Regions from separate parts of the uncultured Azonexus sp. genome, predicted to be linked through region 3. Evidence: predicted binding sites of a transcription regulator. Region 3 holds the regulator's gene; each other region holds the start of a gene.

Region 1 (4,208 bases), on a different contig from region 3:
GTCGCTGATCCGCAAGGTGGTCAGCGCCCAGGTGCGAATTCCGGTTTTCATCGTGCTGATCGCCACCTTGGTCACCGTCGTCGATCTGGCGATGAACGCCTGGTTGCACGAACTGTACAAGGTGCTCGGTCTGTTCATCGCGCTGATTGTTGCCAATTGCGCCATTCTCGGCCGTTCAGAGGCTTTTGCTGCACGCAATGGCGTGCTCGCCAGCGCGGTTGATGGGCTGGCCATGGGCATGGGGTTCACCGGGGCGCTGACCGTGGTCGGGCTGGTACGCGAGTTCCTCGGTGCTGGCACCCTGTTTGCCCAGGCTTCGCAACTGCTTGGGCCAGCTTTTTCCTTTCTCGAAGTGCAGGTGCCTGGCTATGGCGGTGCCCTGCTGATGATCCTGCCGCCCGGTGGATTCGCCGCGCTGGCTTTCCTGCTTGCCGGCAAGCGCATCATCGACCGCAAGCTGGCGGAACGTGAAGCCGCCAGCGCTGAACCGGCTGCCGCCTGAGGAGTACAGACATGCAGATTGGCGTCGCCTATTCCGAACCCGGCCAGCAGGTCTGGCTGAACATCGAAGTCCCGGACAGCGCTACGGTGCAGGAAGCCATCGAGCGCTCCGGCATTCTCAAACAGTTTCCGCATATCGACCTGGCCGCGCAGAAAGTCGGCGTCTTCGGCAAACTGGCCAAGCTCGACGCTGCCTTGCGTCCCGGCGACCGCGTCGAAATCTACCGGGCCATCATCTGCGACCCGGCGACGGTGCCGCGCAAGGACAGCGACGAAGACGAATAGGATTGTCGTTTTTGCGACATTGGAATACCGGTTTATGCACCGTATTTGTGCGTAAATAATTGATTGTATTGAAATATTTCTGTCCTATAATGCGCGGCCTTGTCCCTGGGAGATGCCCGTGCATACGACGAATTATTCCGCCGCCGACGCCATGACCGCGCTTGGTGCCAATCATGGTTACTGTCTGGATGGCGACTTCGTCCATCTCAACGCCGATGTCAGCCTGGCCGAAGCCGATCTGGCCGATGGCACCCACTGGGCCCTGCAATTGTGGGCCAGCCCCGGCGGTTTCGACGGGCTGGCGCTGAACGGCGTCAAGGTTGCCGAGCTGGCCTTGCAGCCGACCCCGGGTAATTTCAACGTGGCTGCCTGCGTGACGGTTTTGCCGCCGGCCGGTTGTGCCGCCCAGGTCATGGCCATGGCCCTGGTCGGGCAGCGAGTGGACGGCAGTCTCCAGGTCCGCGATTTGTCGGTCTATGCGACGCCGCAGACCTTCTTCCAGCCTTTCCTGCTCGGCGACGTGAGCTGTCAGGTGGCCGACGGCGTGGCGGAAATCGCCATCGAACGCATCGCCAGTCCGCGCGCGCCGGATAACCTCAGCGGCACGCTGGCCCTCGAAGTCTGGGCGCTGGATGCGCCCTATCAAGGCGGCGCCTGGCAGGGCCAGCCGGTGGCCAGCGTGGTGCTCGGCCAGCTGTCCGGTGGCAGTGCCTGGGCCGATTGTCAGTACAGCGTGCCGGCGGTGAACGCCAGCGGCGCGCTGACCGTGATGTTGCGCGAATGGACGCCGGCGGGTTACCTGACGCGTGATTACCGCAATCTGGCGGCGGCAGTGATCGCCGAGCCGGTAGTGGCGGCGGTGAGTGAGCCGGTCAGCGGCGACCTCAAGGCAGCGGTCAAGCCGGTTGCCAAGGCGGGCAAGAGCGCGAGCAAGAAAGCCAGCGCCAGCAAGCCTGCAGAAAAGACCGGCCCGGTCAGCGTCAATACCGCCAGCGCGGCCGAACTGGCTGCCGTCAAGGGGATTTCCAAGACGGTTGCCGAAGCCATCGTCGCCGCCCGGCCTTATGCCAAGCTCGATGACTTGCTGCGGGCCAAGGGCGTTGGCGCCAAGCTGCTGGAAAAGGTCGGCAAGTTGTTGAAGATTTGAGTTTTTTCGCAGGCTTGTCGCAAAGGCGACAAGCCTGCTATTGAAAATTCTCAAATAAAACAAGGTGCTGCCCGGTGGCACCCATTTTGCTGAGTGTTAGCCAGTCATCTGGAGAACGCGCATGAAAGCCAGCGAAATCCAGGCCCTGCTCGACGAGCCGGCCTGCAGCCATAACACCAAGGAAAAGTCCGGTTGTTCGAAGCCGAAGCCGGGCGCCACGGCCGGCGGCTGCTCCTTCGACGGCGCGCAGATCGCGCTGCTGCCAATCGCCGACGTCGCCCACATCGTCCATGGGCCGATCGCCTGCGCCGGTTCCTCCTGGGATAACCGCGGTACGCGCTCTTCTGGCGTCACCCTGTACAAGATCGGCATGACCACCGACCTGTCGGAAACCGACGTGGTCATGGGGCGTGGCGAAAAGCGCCTGTTCCATGCGATCAAGCAGGCGGTCGACAGCTACGCGCCGAAGGCCGTCTTCGTCTACAACACCTGCGTCACCGCGCTTATCGGTGACGACGTCGAAGCCGTCTGCAAGGCCGCCAGCGAACGCGTTGGCATCCCGGTGGTGCCGGTCGATGCCGCCGGTTTCTACGGCACCAAGAACCTCGGCAACCGCCTGGCCGGCGAGGCCATGTTCAAATACGTCATCGGCACCGCCGAGCCGGCACCGGCCAAGCCGCGTGCTGACGGCCTGCCGACTTACGACGTCAACCTGATCGGCGAATACAACATCGCCGGCGAGTTCTGGCACGTTGCCCCATTGTTCGACGAACTCGGCCTGCGCATCCTGTGCACGCTGTCCGGCGACGCCCGCTTCCATGAAGTGCAGACCATGCACCGGGCCAAGGTGAACATGGTCGTCTGCGCCAAGGCCCTGCTCAACGTTGCCCGCAAAATGCAGGAAACCTACGGCCAGCCCTTCTTCGAAGGCAGTTTCTACGGCGTTCAGGACGTTTCCAATGCGCTGCGCGATTTCGCCCGGCTGATCGGCGACCCCGACCTGATCGCCCGCACCGAGGCGGTCATCGCCCGCGAGGAAGCCAAGGCCCACGCCGCGCTCGAACCCTGGCGCGCCCGCCTCAAGGACAAGCGCGTCCTGCTCTACACCGGCGGCGTCAAGTCGTGGTCCATCGTTTCGGCGCTGCAGGATCTGGGCATGAAGGTCGTCGCCACCGGCACCAAGAAATCGACCGAGGAAGACAAGGCGCGCATCCGCGAACTGATGGGTGAGGACACCAAGATGATCGACGACGGCAGCCCCAAGGCCCTGTTGTCGACTTATCACGAGTACCGGGCCGACATCCTGATCGCCGGCGGGCGCAATTTGTACACCGCGCTCAAGGCGCGCATTCCCTTCCTCGACATCAACCAGGAACGCGAATTCGGCTACGCCGGCTACGCCGGCATGAGCGAACTCGCCCGGCAACTGGCGCTGTCGATGGAAAGCCCGGTGTGGTCCGCGGTCAGGAAGCCGGCGCCGTGGGCGCAGGGCGTGTCGGGGGCCGTGCTGACGGCTTGAGCATCTGCTCTCGGCGTACATCGGGTGATGTAACGGGGTTTGGGTTCTAGCGCACACACACAGCCGATACAATACGGCCTCGCTCCCGGCCCCCTCTTCACGAAAAGACCGGACCCTTTCCTCCGGCAATGAAGCGTGCATGAACCCCGACACCCTCCTGGTCTTTTCTCTGCTCGCCGCCTGCATCGTCGCCTTCGTCATGAACAAGCCACGCATGGACGCGGTGGCGATCATGGCGCTGCTCGCGCTGGTGCTTTCCGGTACGCTCACCTCCGCCGAGGCGCTGGCCGGCTTCAGTGAGCCGAGCGTCATCCTGATCGCGGCCTTCTTCGTCATTGGCGAGGCGCTGGTCCGCACCGGCATCGCCTACCGCGTCGGCGACTGGCTGCTGACGCGGGCCGGGAGCAGCGAAACGCGGCTGCTCGTGCTGCTCATGCTGGCCGTCGCCGGCCTGGGTTCGGTCATGAGTTCGACCGGTGTCGTCGCCCTGTTCATTCCGGTGGCCCTGAGCATTGCCCGGCGCATCGACGTTTCGCCAGCCAGGCTGATGATGCCGCTCGCCTTTGCCGGACTCATCAGCGGCATGCTGACGCTGGTCGGCACACCGCCGAACATGGTGGTCAACAGCGAACTCGCGCGCGCGGGTCATGCCGGCTTTGCCTTTTTCGACTTTACGCCGGCCGGCCTCGTCGTCCTGATGCTCGGCCTCGGCTACATGACGCTCGCCCGGCGCTGGCTTTCCCGCGGCGAGGCGCA
Region 2 (4,208 bases), on a different contig from region 3:
GCGACGCCGGCCGCTCATCCGGCCTGCCCGCGCCGGCCGCCGGCGACGAAGTCTGCCAGGGTCTGAGCAGCCTGCCCGGACTCGACTGCAAGCTCGGCCTGCGCTCGACGCTCGGCCAGAGCGAACGCCTGTGGCGCCTGCTCGACCAGTTCTGCGGCACGCACCGCGACGACGGCCACCGCATCGAACAACTGCTCGCCGACGGCGACACGCCGACCGCCCGGCGACGCGCCCACTCGCTCAAGGGCTCGGCGGCCACCCTCGGTCTGCTGCAGATTTCCGCCAGAGCCGGCGAGATCGAACAGGGCATCGGCAGCGACATGACGCCGGAAGCCTCGGCCGCCCTGCCGACGGCGGCGCTGACCGCCTTGCTGACCGAATTCTGCGATGCCTTCGCCGCCCTGCGCGAAGCCCATGAACGAGCCGTTGCCGACATTCCCGCGCCGACCGTCGATTACGCTCGCCTGGCCGGCGAACTGGCAGAACTACGCGAATTGCTGGCCAGTGACGACATCAATGCCCAGGATCACTTCCACCGGCTGCAGCCCCGCCTGGTGCTCGCCGCCGGCCGCTCGGCCACCCGCCTGGGCAACGAAATCGAGAATTTCGCCTACGCCGAGGCACTGACCACGCTCGACGCCATCGTCGCCGCCGACCCCGGCCTGCGCGGCCAGGGCTGAGCCCGCCCCACGCTTCAGATTGTCGACAAGGTGACATCGACGACACCGCCGATGGCCAGGAATTCGTCCTCGCCCTGCAGCACGCCGGGTAGCAGCCCGCAGTGGAAGAATATCTTGGTCAGCGGCATGTCCACCGTCAGGATGTAATCGCCGAACTCGCAGGCCCGGTCGCGGCTGCAGGTGAAGGAATTGAGGTTGTTGAGCAGGATGGTATGGCGTCCGCCGTCCCGACTGTCCAGGATTTCATGATCGGCCACCCGGTTGACGCCGCGATACAGCGTCACATGCCTGGCCCCAGGATGGCGACGGGCGAGTTCATGCTGGCAATAGGTATAGACCAGGTCGAACTGCGACTCCAGCGCGCTGGTCCCGTACAGCCCCTGTGAGCGCATTTCCATGTAATGCAGCCAGGCGTCGTCGTTGGTGTCGCGCAGCGGCTGGCCATGCCAGCGCGGCAACAGGCCGAAGCGGGATTCGACCCAGCCCTTGAGCACCGCGCCCTCGCGGCTGTCGGCATCGAAGCTCCAGCCGCGGATCATGCGCGCGTAATTGGCGCGGGCGCGTGACTTGTGGTTGCCGGTGAAACCCATTTCCTCCGGCCATTCGAGCTGGAAATGCACGGTCAGGTAATCGCGGAAGACTTCTCCGCGCACCGCCGGATCGTCACCGGCTCCGCCCAGGCGGCGGAACAGGTCGCGGTGCAGTTCGGCAACGCCGTCGAGCAGCAGCGGCGAGGGATGGCGCTGATAGGTCAGGCTACCGAGCACGACCGCCGGCAGGTTGCAGCGGTTGATCGGCAGGCGCGCCTCGCGCGGCAGTGTCGCTTTGTCGTCACCCCTACACAAGCCAGGGTCTTTGTCGCAAAGCCCCGCCCTGCCCCCATCCGCAGGTTTGTCTGTTTTCATTTAATAAACAACAACTTGGAATCTGTCAGTCGAGCTGGCACGCAACGTGCAGAAGGTCAGTCGCGACACTCACCAATTCCTTTTCAAATCGACTGACAGAAACAAGGAGATTACACCATGGCAAAACTGCGTCAATGCGCCATTTATGGCAAGGGCGGCATCGGCAAGTCGACCACCACCCAGAATCTGGTGGCGGCACTCGCCGAGTCCGGCAAGAAGGTCATGATCGTCGGCTGCGACCCGAAGGCTGACTCGACCCGCCTGATCCTGCACAGCAAGGCCCAGACCACGGTCATGCACCTGGCTGCCGAAGCCGGCTCGGTCGAAGACCTCGAACTCGAAGACGTCCTTTCCGTCGGTTTCGGCGGCGTCAAGTGCGTCGAATCCGGTGGCCCGGAACCCGGCGTCGGCTGTGCCGGCCGCGGCGTCATCACCGCCATCAACTTCCTGGAAGAAGAAGGCGCCTATGACGAAGACCTCGACTTCGTCTTCTACGACGTGCTCGGTGACGTGGTCTGCGGTGGCTTCGCCATGCCGATCCGCGAAAACAAGGCCCAGGAAATCTACATCGTCTGCTCCGGCGAAATGATGGCCATGTACGCCGCCAACAACATCGCCAAGGGCATCGTCAAGTACGCCAACTCCGGTGGCGTGCGTCTGGCCGGCCTGATCTGCAACTCGCGCAACACCGACCGCGAAGACGAACTGATCATGGCCCTGGCCTCGCGCCTCGGCACCACCATGATCCACTTCGTGCCGCGTCACAACGTCGTGCAGCACGCCGAAATCCGCCGCATGACCTGCGTTGAATACGATCCGACCCACAAGCAGTCCGACGAGTACCGCGCCCTGGCCAACAAGATCGTCAACAACACCAACTTCGTCATTCCGACCCCGGTCGAAATGGAAGAGCTGGAAGAGCTGCTGATGGAATTCGGCATCCTGGAAGCTGAAGACGAATCCATCGTCGGCAAGACCGCTGCCGAACTGGCCGCCTGATAGTCGCCATCGGGACCGCCACTCCGGTGGCGTCCCACAGAGTTTTCAAAACCAACTGTGGCGTCGTGCACAGATAGATGCCGGCGCAACGAAAGGAGTTTCACATGGCAGCGCTTACCCGCGAAGAATCGGCCGCCCTCATTGCCGAGGTGCTGGAGATTTACCCCGAGAAGGCCAAGAAGGACCGGGCCAAGCACTTGATGATCAACGACACGTCGTTGGAAACGTCGAAGAAGTGCATCACCTCCAACCGCAAGTCCCTGCCGGGCGTCATGACCATGCGCGGTTGTGCCTACGCCGGTTCCAAGGGCGTGGTCTGGGGTCCGATCAAGGACATCATCTCGATCTCGCACGGCCCCGTCGGCTGCGGCCAGTACGCCCGCGCCGGTCGCCGCAACTACTACGTCGGCACCACCGGCGTCGATGCCTTCTGCGAACTGAACATCACCTCGGACTTCCAGGAACGCGACATCGTCTTCGGCGGTGACAAGAAGCTGGCCAAGCTGATCGAGGAAATCGAAATCCTGTTCCCGCTGAACAAGGGGATTTCGGTTCAGTCGGAATGCCCGATCGGCCTGATCGGCGACGACATCGAAGCCGTTTCCAAGAAAGCTGCTGCCCAGATCGGCAAGCCGGTCATCCCGGTCCGCTGCGAAGGCTTCCGCGGTGTTTCGCAGTCGCTCGGCCACCACATCGCCAACGACTCCGTCCGCGACTGGATCCTCTCCAACCGCGACGGTCAGGCTTTCGAAACCACCCCGTACGATGTGGCCATCCTCGGCGACTACAACATCGGCGGCGACGCCTGGGCTTCGCGCATCCTGCTCGAAGAAATGGGCCTGCGCGTGGTTGCCCAGTGGTCCGGCGACGGCACCCTGGCGGAAATGGAAAACACCCCCAAGGTCAAGCTGAACCTGCTCCACTGCTACCGCTCGATGAACTACATCAGCCGGCACATGGAAGAGAAGTACGGGATTCCCTGGATGGAATACAACTTCTTCGGCCCGACCAAGATCAAGGAATCGCTGCGCAAGATCGCTTCCTTCTTCGACGACAAGATCAAGGAAGGCGCCGAGCGCGTCATCGAGAAGTACACGCCGATGATGGATGCCGTGATCGCCAAGTACAAGCCGCGCCTCGAAGGCAAGAAGGTCATGCTCTACGTCGGCGGCCTGCGTCCGCGTCACGTGGTCGGCGCCTACGAGGATCTGGGCATGGAAGTGGTCGGCACCGGCTACGAATTCGCCCACAACGATGACTACGATCGCACGATCAAGGAAATGGGCGATGCCACCCTGATCTACGACGACGTCACCGGCTACGAGTTCGAAGAGTTCGTGAAGGCCTGCAAGCCCGACCTGATCGGCTCCGGGATCAAGGAAAAGTACGTCTTCCACAAGATGGGCATTCCGTTCCGCCAGCTCCACTCCTGGGATTACTCGGGTCCGTACCACGGCTGCGATGGCTTCGCCATCTTCGCCAAGGACATGGACCTGACGCTGAACAATCCCTGCTGGAACATGATGAAGGCCCCGTGGGACAAGGCCCCCGTCGAAGCTGAACAGAAGGCTGCCTGATCAGGCGGCAATCCTAAACTTACGCCCGCATCCACGGATTGGTGGTG
Region 3 (4,208 bases):
GCGAGAAGATCGGCCAGGGCAAGGACAACGCCCGCGAGTTCCTCAAGTCGCACCCGGAAATTGCCCAGGAAATCGAAGCCGGCATCCGCGAGGCGGCGAGCACCACCGTGATCAAACCGAGCAAGGCCGCCAATGGCTGATCTGCGGGTGCGTGCCTTGCAGTGCCTGACCCGGCGGGATCACAGCCGGGCCGAACTGCATGCCAAACTCGCGGCGCATGCCGACAGTGAAGAAGCCCTGACGGCGGTGCTCGATGCCTTGCAGGCCGAGCACCTGCTGTCGGATACCCGTTATGCCAGCCAGCGCGTTTCGGCGCGCGCCAATCGCTACGGCAACGGCCGCCTGCGCCAGGAATTGCGGCAAAAGGGCGTCAGCGATGGCGACATCGAAGCCGCCCTGCCCGAGGCCGGCGACGAGGGCGAGCGCTGCCGGGCGATCTGGGCGAAAAAGTTCGGGCAGCCCCCCCAATCTGCAGAAGAACGTGCCAAACAGATGCGTTTCCTGCAATATCGCGGCTTTTCTGCAGAAGCGATCCGCCAGACCCTGCGCGGAGCCAGTGAAGAATGAGCCAGCCAACCGCCACCCTGTCCGCGCACAACCTGAAAAAGCGTTACAAGGCGCGCACCGTCGTCGAAGACGTCTCCTTCTCGGTGCGCTCCGGCGAAGTGGTCGGTCTGCTCGGGCCGAACGGTGCCGGCAAGACCACCTGTTTCTACATGATCGTCGGCCTGGTGGCTGCCGATGGCGGCGAAGTCTATATCGACGACGAGCGCCTCACCCACCAGCCGATGCATTCGCGTGCCCGTACCGGTCTGTCCTACCTGCCGCAGGAGGCCTCGGTGTTCCGCAAGCTCAACGTCGAGGAAAACATCCTCGCCGTGCTCGAACTGCAGAAGCTTTCACCCGACGAGTGCAGCCAGCGACTGGAAAGCCTGCTCAACGAACTGCACATCACCCATGTCCGCCACGTGAATGCAGCGGCACTGTCCGGCGGCGAACGGCGGCGTGTCGAAATTGCCCGCGCGCTGGCCACCAATCCGCGCTTCATCCTGCTCGACGAGCCGTTTGCCGGGGTCGATCCGATTGCCGTGCTGGAAATCCAGAAGATCATCCGCTTCCTCAAGGAACGCGGCATCGGTGTCCTGATCACCGATCACAACGTGCGCGAGACGCTCGGCATCTGCGATCACGCGGTGATCATCAACGCCGGTCATGTACTTTCCTCTGGACGTCCGGAGGAAATTGTCGACAATGAGAGTGTACGCAAGGTTTATCTCGGCGAGCATTTCCGCCTCTGACCTCGCCAAACCAAGATTGCATCAATGAAACCGGCACTTCAGCTCAAGCTTTCGCAGCATCTGGCCCTGACGCCGCAATTACAGCAGTCGATCAAGCTGCTGCAGTTGTCGACCGTCGAGATGCAGCAGGAAATCGAACGCTACCTGCTGGAAAACCCGATGCTCGAGCGCGACGATGACGGGCCGGGCGAGTCCTTCGCCGGTGCCCAGCAGTTCGATTCGCCCGACAAACCGGTCAGCGAACCTGCGCCGGCGAGCGAATCGCGCGAGGATGCCCAGGGCGAGCCGCCGATGACGCCTGGCGATGTCGACGACGATCGCTGGTCCAGCGATGCCGGCACCTTCACCGGCGCCGGCCGCGACGAGGAAGACGACAACGATCCGCAGGATGCCCACGCTTCCAGCGTCAGCCTGCGCGAGCACCTGGGCTGGCAGTTGGGCATGACCCAGTTGAGCGATCGCGATCGCAGCCTGGTCCGCTTCCTGATCGAAGCGCTCAGCGACGACGGCTATCTCGCCACGCCGCTGGAAGAGCTGCTGGAAACCCTGCCGCCCGAGTACGAAGTCGAACTCGAGGAACTCGAAATCGCCCTGCGCCATATCCAGAATTTCGATCCGACCGGGATCGGTGCGCGCGACCTGCGCGAATGCCTGCTGTTGCAGTTGCAGGCCGAAGAGGATTGCGCCGAGCGCACGCTGGCCCTGACCATTGCCGACAAGCACCTGGAATTGCTGGCTGCCCGCGATTTCGTCAAGATCCGTCGCCTGACCGGTTGCGACGACGAGATCCTGCGTGGCGCGCACGAGCTGATCACCAGCCTCAATCCGCGGCCGGCCGCCGGTTACGCGCAGGACGAAGCGCGCTACATCACGCCCGACGTGATCGTGAAGAAGCTCAAGGGTAAATGGACGGCCTACATCAACCCGGACGCCTACCCGCGCCTGCGCGTCAACCGCCTGTACGCCGACATCCTCGCCCGCCAGCGCCGTGGTAACGGCAACCTGAGCGGCCAGTTGCAGGAAGCCCGCTGGCTGATCAAGAACATCCAGCAGCGTTTCGATACCATCCACCGCGTCACCCAGGCCATCGTGGACCGCCAGCGCCAGTTTTTCGAACATGGCGAAGTGGCGATGCGGCCACTGGTGCTGCGCGAGATTGCCGACCTGCTCGGCCTGCACGAATCGACGATTTCCCGCGTCACCAGCCAGAAATACATGGCCACGCCGCGCGGCATCTTCGAACTGAAATACTTCTTCGGCAGCCATGTGTCCACCGACACCGGTGGTGCCTGTTCTGCCACGGCCATTCGTGCCCTGATCAAGCAATTGATTTCGGCGGAAGATGGCAAGAAGCCCTTGTCGGATAGTCAATTATCCGAAATACTAGGCCAGCAGGGAATTGTCGTTGCCCGACGCACGGTTGCCAAATACCGTGAATCGCTCAACATCCCGCCGGTCAATTTACGCAAGACCCTGTAGAGAGAGGAGAAAAAATGAATCTGCAAATCAGCGGTCACCATATCGAAGTCACCCCGGCACTGCGCGAATACGTCGAGAACAAGCTCGATCCCGTACTCCGTCATTTCGACAAGGTTACCGGCGCCAGCGTCGTGCTTTCCGTTGAAAAGCTGAAGCAGAAGGCCGAAGTCACCGTTCACGTTCCGGGCAAGGACATGCATGTCGAAGAAGCCGGGGACGATCTCTACGCCGCCATCGACGCCATGTTCGACAAGCTCGACCGCCAGGTCCAGAAGTACAAGCAGAAGATGCAGGACCACCATCGTGGCGAAAAGCCGTCCATGCACATCGACGACTAAGCCTGACCGACCGCACCCCGAGGGGTGCGGTTTCTTTGCTGCAAAGTTCCCATGAACCCTCTAGACAACATTCTGACTGCCGATCAGGTCCTGCTCGACCTGGATGCGAGCAGCAAGAAACGCGTTTTTGAACAGGCCGGCATGCTGTTCGAAAGCCGGCTCGACATGTCGCGTTCGTTGATTTTCGACAGCCTGTTCGCACGCGAAAAGCTCGGCTCCACGGGCCTTGGCCAGGGCGTGGCCATTCCCCACGGCCGGATCAAGGGCCTCCAGCAGGCTGCCGGCGCGCTGATCCGTCTGGCGACGCCGATTCCCTTCGATTCGCCGGACGGCCGTCCGGTTACCCTGCTGTTCGTGTTGCTGGTACCGGAACAGGCGACCGAAGAGCATCTGCAGATCCTGTCCGAACTGGCTCAGCGCTTTTCCGACCGCGCCTTCCGCGAAGCCTTGCAGGCCGCCCCGGACGCCGAAGCGGTGCTGGCACTGTTCAAGAAGTCCTGACCGGCGCCGTGCGGCACATCAGCCTGGAGCAGTTGTACCAGGACAACCGCGAGAAGCTGTTGTTCAACTGGCTGGCCGGTCAGCGCAACGACCGGCGCATTGAGCTCAAGGCCGCCAGCAATTACGGTGCCGACGTCGTCGGCCACATCAACATCATTCACCCGGAACGCCTGCAGGTCATGGGGCAGGCCGAATACGACTGGGCCATGCGCATCGGTGAGCGGCGCTTCGGCCAGATGTTCATCGACCTGCTGTCGGCCCGCACGCCGGCGATGATCGTTGCCGACGGCCTGAAGCCCCCCGAATTCATCGTCGATGCCTGCAAGGCCGCCGACGTGCCGCTGATCCTGTCGCCCAAGCACTGTTCGGCGGTCATCGATCACCTGCGCATTTACCTGTCGGCCCGCCTGGCCGATACCATCAGCCTGCACGGCGTGTTCATGGACGTGCTCGGCATGGGCGTGCTGATTACCGGCGATTCCGGGGTCGGCAAATCCGAACTGGCGCTGGAGCTGATCTCGCGCGGCCATGGCCTGGTTGCCGACGATGTGGTCGAGATGGCCCGGATCGCGCCGACCACCATCGAAGGCCG
Region 4 (4,208 bases), on a different contig from region 3:
CACGCATGACCAGGACTTCCTGGCCATCGACCTTGACGGCCTGGCCGGCGTACTTGCCGAACAGGACACGGTCGCCGACCTTGACGTCGGGAACGATGTACTTGCCGGCGTCGTCACGCTTGCCCGGGCCGACGGCCAGCACTTCACCCTGATCCGGCTTCTCGCCGGCGGAATCGGGGATGACGATGCCGGAGGCAGTGGTACGCTCGGCTTCGACGCGCTTGACGATCACACGGTCGTGCAAAGGACGGATGTTCATGGATATCGCTCCTGTAGTTTTATCTGCAAAACACTGAAATTGGCCGGGCACGCGGCTGCGGCACCGGGACCGGCGCGGGCATCTGTTAGCACTCGTCGCCGGTGAGTGCTAATAATAGTGACGCCCTTGGCCGATTTCAAGGGCAGGGCGGAAGTTTTTTCTTTTCCGGCTTCCGCCCGCCTGGCGATTTACCAGCTCGGTTCGCGCTCCGGCGTCGCCGTGATGCGGTGGATGCTCAAGTCGGCACCCTGGTATTCCTCTTCCTGGTCGAGACGCAGGCCGAAAGCGCGCTTCAGGCCGCCATAGACGGCAAAACCGCCGAGCAGGGCGACGCCGATTGCCAGCAGGGTCATCAGCAGTTGCGACATGAAGGCGACGCCGCCGGCGCCGCCGAGCGCGGTGCTGCCGAAGATGCCGACGGCGATGCCGCCCCAGGCGCCGCACAGACCGTGCAGCGGCCAGACGCCGAGGACGTCGTCGATCTTCCAGCGGTTCTGGGTCAGCGTGAACAGGATCACGAACATCGCGCCGGCGATGGCGCCGATGACCAGCGCGCCCATCGGATGCACCAGATCGGAACCGGCGCAGATGGCGACCAGACCGGCCAGCGGGCCGTTGTGGACGAAGCCGGGGTCGTTCTTGCCGAGCACCAGCGCCGCCAGCGTGCCGCCGACCATGGCCATCAGCGAGTTGATCGCGACTAGGCCGGAAATGTTCTCGATGGTCTGCGCGCTCATCACGTTGAAGCCGAACCAGCCTACCGTCAGGATCCAGGCGCCGAGCGCCAGGAAAGGAATCGACGAAGGCGGATGCGCCGACATCCGGCCGTCCTTGGTGTAACGGCCATAACGCGCACCAAGAAGAAGCACCGCCGGCAGCGCGATCCAGCCGCCCATCGCATGCACCACGACGGAGCCGGCGAAGTCGTGGAAGGGCGCACCAAAAGTGGCCGTCAGCCAGTCCTGGATGCCGAAGGCACCATTCCAGGCGATCCCCTCGAAGAAGGGGTAGACGAAGCCGACCAGCATGAAGGTGGCCGCCAGTTGCGGGTAGAAGCGCGCGCGCTCGGCGATCCCGCCCGAAATGATGGCCGGAATCGCGGCGGCGAAGGTGAGCAGGAAGAAGAACTTGGTCAGTTCATAGCCGTTCTTCTCCATCAGCGTCTCGACACCGCTGAAGAAATGAACACCGTAGGCGATGCCGTAGCCGATGAAGAAGTAGGCAATCGTCGACACGCCGAAGTCGGTCAGGATCTTGACCAGGGCGTTGACCTGATTCTTCTTGCGTACCGTGCCGACCTCGAGGAAGGCGAAGCCGGCGTGCATGGCCAGCACCATGATGCCGCCCAGAAGAATGAACAATACGTTGCTGCCAGAGTGCAAAGTTTCCATGGGACCCCCAGAAAATAATCTGGGAGCCGGAAAAGCAAGCACCATTCCAGTGCATGAAATCCGTTTCAAATCAGTGCATTGGAAAATGCACCAAAACAAAACGCGCACCGCAAGCGTGCATGACGCGGGGCAAACGCCCCGGTATCGTGCATCAACTCAGTCGAGCGGATGTCCCGGCGGCAGCAGAACCCACATCCGGCCGTCCTGTTTCATGCGGCCGGCCAGGGCGCCCGGCTCCTTGCCGAAGCCCCAGAAGAAATCGGCGCGCACTGCACCACGGATGGCACCGCCGGTGTCCTGCGCCATCACCAGCCGGTTCAGCGGCTGCGCCGAATTGGGGCGCGTCGTCGCCAGGAAGACCGGCGCTCCCAGCGGAATCGAGCGCGGATCAATGGCGATGCTGCGCTCGGGCGTCAGCGGTACGCCGAGGGCGCCGATCGGACCGTCGTCGCTGGCCGGCATCTCGCGGAAGAAGACATAGCTCGGATTGCTGTTGAGCAACTCGTCGAGACGCGCCGGATTGGCCCGCGCCCAGGCCTGGATGCCCTGCATCGACGCTTCTTCCAGCTTCAGGTCGCCGCGCTCGACGAGCAGGCGGCCGATCGAACGATACGGATGACCGTTCTGGTCAGCGTAATTGACCCGCATCGTGCTGCCATCGGGCAGACGGATGCGGCCGGAACCCTGGATCTGCAGGAAGAACAGTTCGATCGGATCATCGACCCAGGCCAGCGTCTTCGCCGGCAATTTGTCATTGGCCAGGATGTCGCCGCGCGTCCAGTAGGGCACGACCTTGTTGCCCTCGACCCGGCCGCGCACGCGCTTGCCCTTGAGTTCCGGAAAAAGGTCGCCCAGTTCGATGGTCAGCAGGTTCTCCGGCACGCCATGCACCGGGAACGCAAAGCGCTTGCCCGGCGTGCGGCTGCCCAGCAGCAGCGGTTCGTAATAGCCGGTGACCATGCCGCTGACCGCCGACGTGTCGGCCGTCGACACCGCGTAAGGTTGCAGGCGGGCCTCGAAGAACTGGCGCACGGCAGCATCCGACTTGCCGTCGACCGCATCGATCCCGGTGCAGATCTCGCGCCAGAACTGACCGGTATTGCGCCGCTGCAATCCGCGACAGGACTGGACGAAGGCCGGCCAGGCCGCCGCATGCTGATCGGTCTTCCAGCCCGGCAGATCGTCCCAGCTCGCCGGCGAGAACACGCGCGAGAAGGCCGGCGGCTGCACCGGCGTTTCGACGGCCGGACACGCCGGGCAGGACGCGCAGGGCGGACAGGCCGGCGCCTTTTCTCCGGACGGCGCGGACAGGCCGGGCAGGGTCGAACACCCGGCCAGCAGCAGGGCGAGAGCAAACAGGACAACTTGGCTTTTTGACATGGCTTTGGTTAGAGTGGGCAGCTTTGCCGCACAGTATACCTGCCACCATGATCGACTCCGCCCAACTCGAACGCCTGCTGACCCGCGCCGAGCATGTGCTCGGCCGCCTCGAAGCCACGCTGCCACCGGCCCCGCCCCTGCCCGACTGGCACGCCGCCGTGGCATTCCGCTGGCGCAAGAGCGGCGCCCGCGGCTGGTTGCAGGGCGTCGGCAAGCCGCACCCGATCCGCCTCAGCGACATCGAGACCGTCGACGACCAGAAAGCCCGCATCGTCGCCAACACCCGCCAGTTCGTCGCCGGCCAGGGCGCCAACAACGTGCTGCTGACCGGCGCCCGCGGCTGCGGCAAGTCCTCGCTGGTCAAGGCCGTGCTCAACGAATTCTCGGCCGACGGCCTGCGCCTGATCGAGGTCGACAAGCACGACCTGATCGACCTGCCGGACATCGTCGACCTGGTCGACGGCCGGCCGGAAAAATTCATCATCTTCTGCGACGACCTGTCGTTCGAAGCCGGCGAAACCGCCTACAAGGCCCTGAAATCGGTACTCGACGGCTCGGTCGCGGCGCCACCGGACAACGTCCTGATCTACGCCACCTCCAACCGCCGCCACCTGATGCCCGAATACATGTCGGAAAACCTGGAAACCCAGCGCGTCGGCGACGAAATCCACCCCGGCGAGGCGGTCGAGGAGAAAGTCTCGCTGTCCGAACGCTTCGGCCTGTGGATTTCCTTCTACCCCTTCTCGCAGGACGATTACCTGGCCGTCTTCGCGCATTGGGCGCGGCAGTTCGGCATTAGCGACGCAGTGATCGCCGCCAGCGAACGCGAAGCGCTGAACTGGGCACTGTCACGCGGGTCGCGCTCGGGCCGCGTCGCCTGGCAATTCGCCCGCGACCTGGCCGGGCGCCAGCCGGCATGAGCGCCATCGTCGAAGTCGCGGCCGCCGTGATGCTGCGCGCCGACGGTCGCGAATTCCTGCTCGCCCAGCGTCCGGAAGGCAAGGTCTACGCCGGCTACTGGGAGTTTCCCGGCGGCAAGGTCGAGGCCGGCGAAAGCGTGCGCGACGCACTGGTGCGCGAACTGCACGAAGAACTGGGGATCACCGTCACCGTCTGCCACCCCTGGCTGACCCGCGTGTTCACCTACCCGCATGCGACGGTCCGCCTCAATTTCTGGC

The links. The regulator sigma-54, encoded in region 3, starts transcription at its own class of promoters, with help from an activator protein. The targets are predictions, from matches to a motif close to TGGCACGCTTNCTGCTNA.
Region 1: nifE (nitrogenase iron-molybdenum cofactor biosynthesis protein NifE) is a predicted target of sigma-54. The motif match lies at 2,009-2,026, and genes of this name have one in related genera.
Region 2: nifH (nitrogenase iron protein) is a predicted target of sigma-54. The motif match lies at 1,621-1,638, and genes of this name have one in related genera.
Region 4: Q0799_RS10930 (ammonium transporter) is a predicted target of sigma-54. The motif match lies at 1,682-1,699, and genes of this name have one in related genera.

Annotation. Positions count from the first base shown of each region.
Region 1 covers NZ_CALJNI010000017.1:65,969-70,176, forward strand. The annotation lists gene Q0799_RS12335 (electron transport complex subunit E) at 1-502, shown strand, start outside; gene Q0799_RS12340 (RnfH family protein) at 514-786, shown strand; gene Q0799_RS12345 (helix-hairpin-helix domain-containing protein) at 905-1,933, shown strand; gene nifE (nitrogenase iron-molybdenum cofactor biosynthesis protein NifE) at 2,055-3,452, shown strand; gene Q0799_RS12355 (SLC13 family permease) at 3,592-4,208, shown strand, end outside.
Region 2 covers NZ_CALJNI010000009.1:4,869-9,076, forward strand. The annotation lists gene Q0799_RS07475 (PAS domain S-box protein) at 1-680, shown strand, start outside; gene Q0799_RS07480 (NAD(+)--dinitrogen-reductase ADP-D-ribosyltransferase) at 695-1,525, opposite strand; gene nifH (nitrogenase iron protein) at 1,703-2,584, shown strand; gene nifD (nitrogenase molybdenum-iron protein alpha chain) at 2,689-4,161, shown strand.
Region 3 covers NZ_CALJNI010000004.1:74,084-78,291, forward strand. The annotation lists gene recA (recombinase RecA) at 1-140, shown strand, start outside; gene recX (recombination regulator RecX) at 133-567, shown strand; gene lptB (LPS export ABC transporter ATP-binding protein) at 564-1,298, shown strand; gene Q0799_RS02990 (RNA polymerase factor sigma-54) at 1,323-2,777, shown strand; gene raiA (ribosome-associated translation inhibitor RaiA) at 2,792-3,115, shown strand; gene ptsN (PTS IIA-like nitrogen regulatory protein PtsN) at 3,167-3,616, shown strand; gene hprK (HPr(Ser) kinase/phosphatase) at 3,625-4,208, shown strand, end outside.
Region 4 covers NZ_CALJNI010000015.1:39,132-43,339, forward strand. The annotation lists gene Q0799_RS10925 (co-chaperone GroES) at 1-259, opposite strand, end outside; gene Q0799_RS10930 (ammonium transporter) at 448-1,650, opposite strand; gene Q0799_RS10935 (murein transglycosylase A) at 1,807-3,030, opposite strand; gene Q0799_RS10940 (ATP-binding protein) at 3,078-3,950, shown strand; gene Q0799_RS10945 (Nudix family hydrolase) at 3,947-4,208, shown strand, end outside.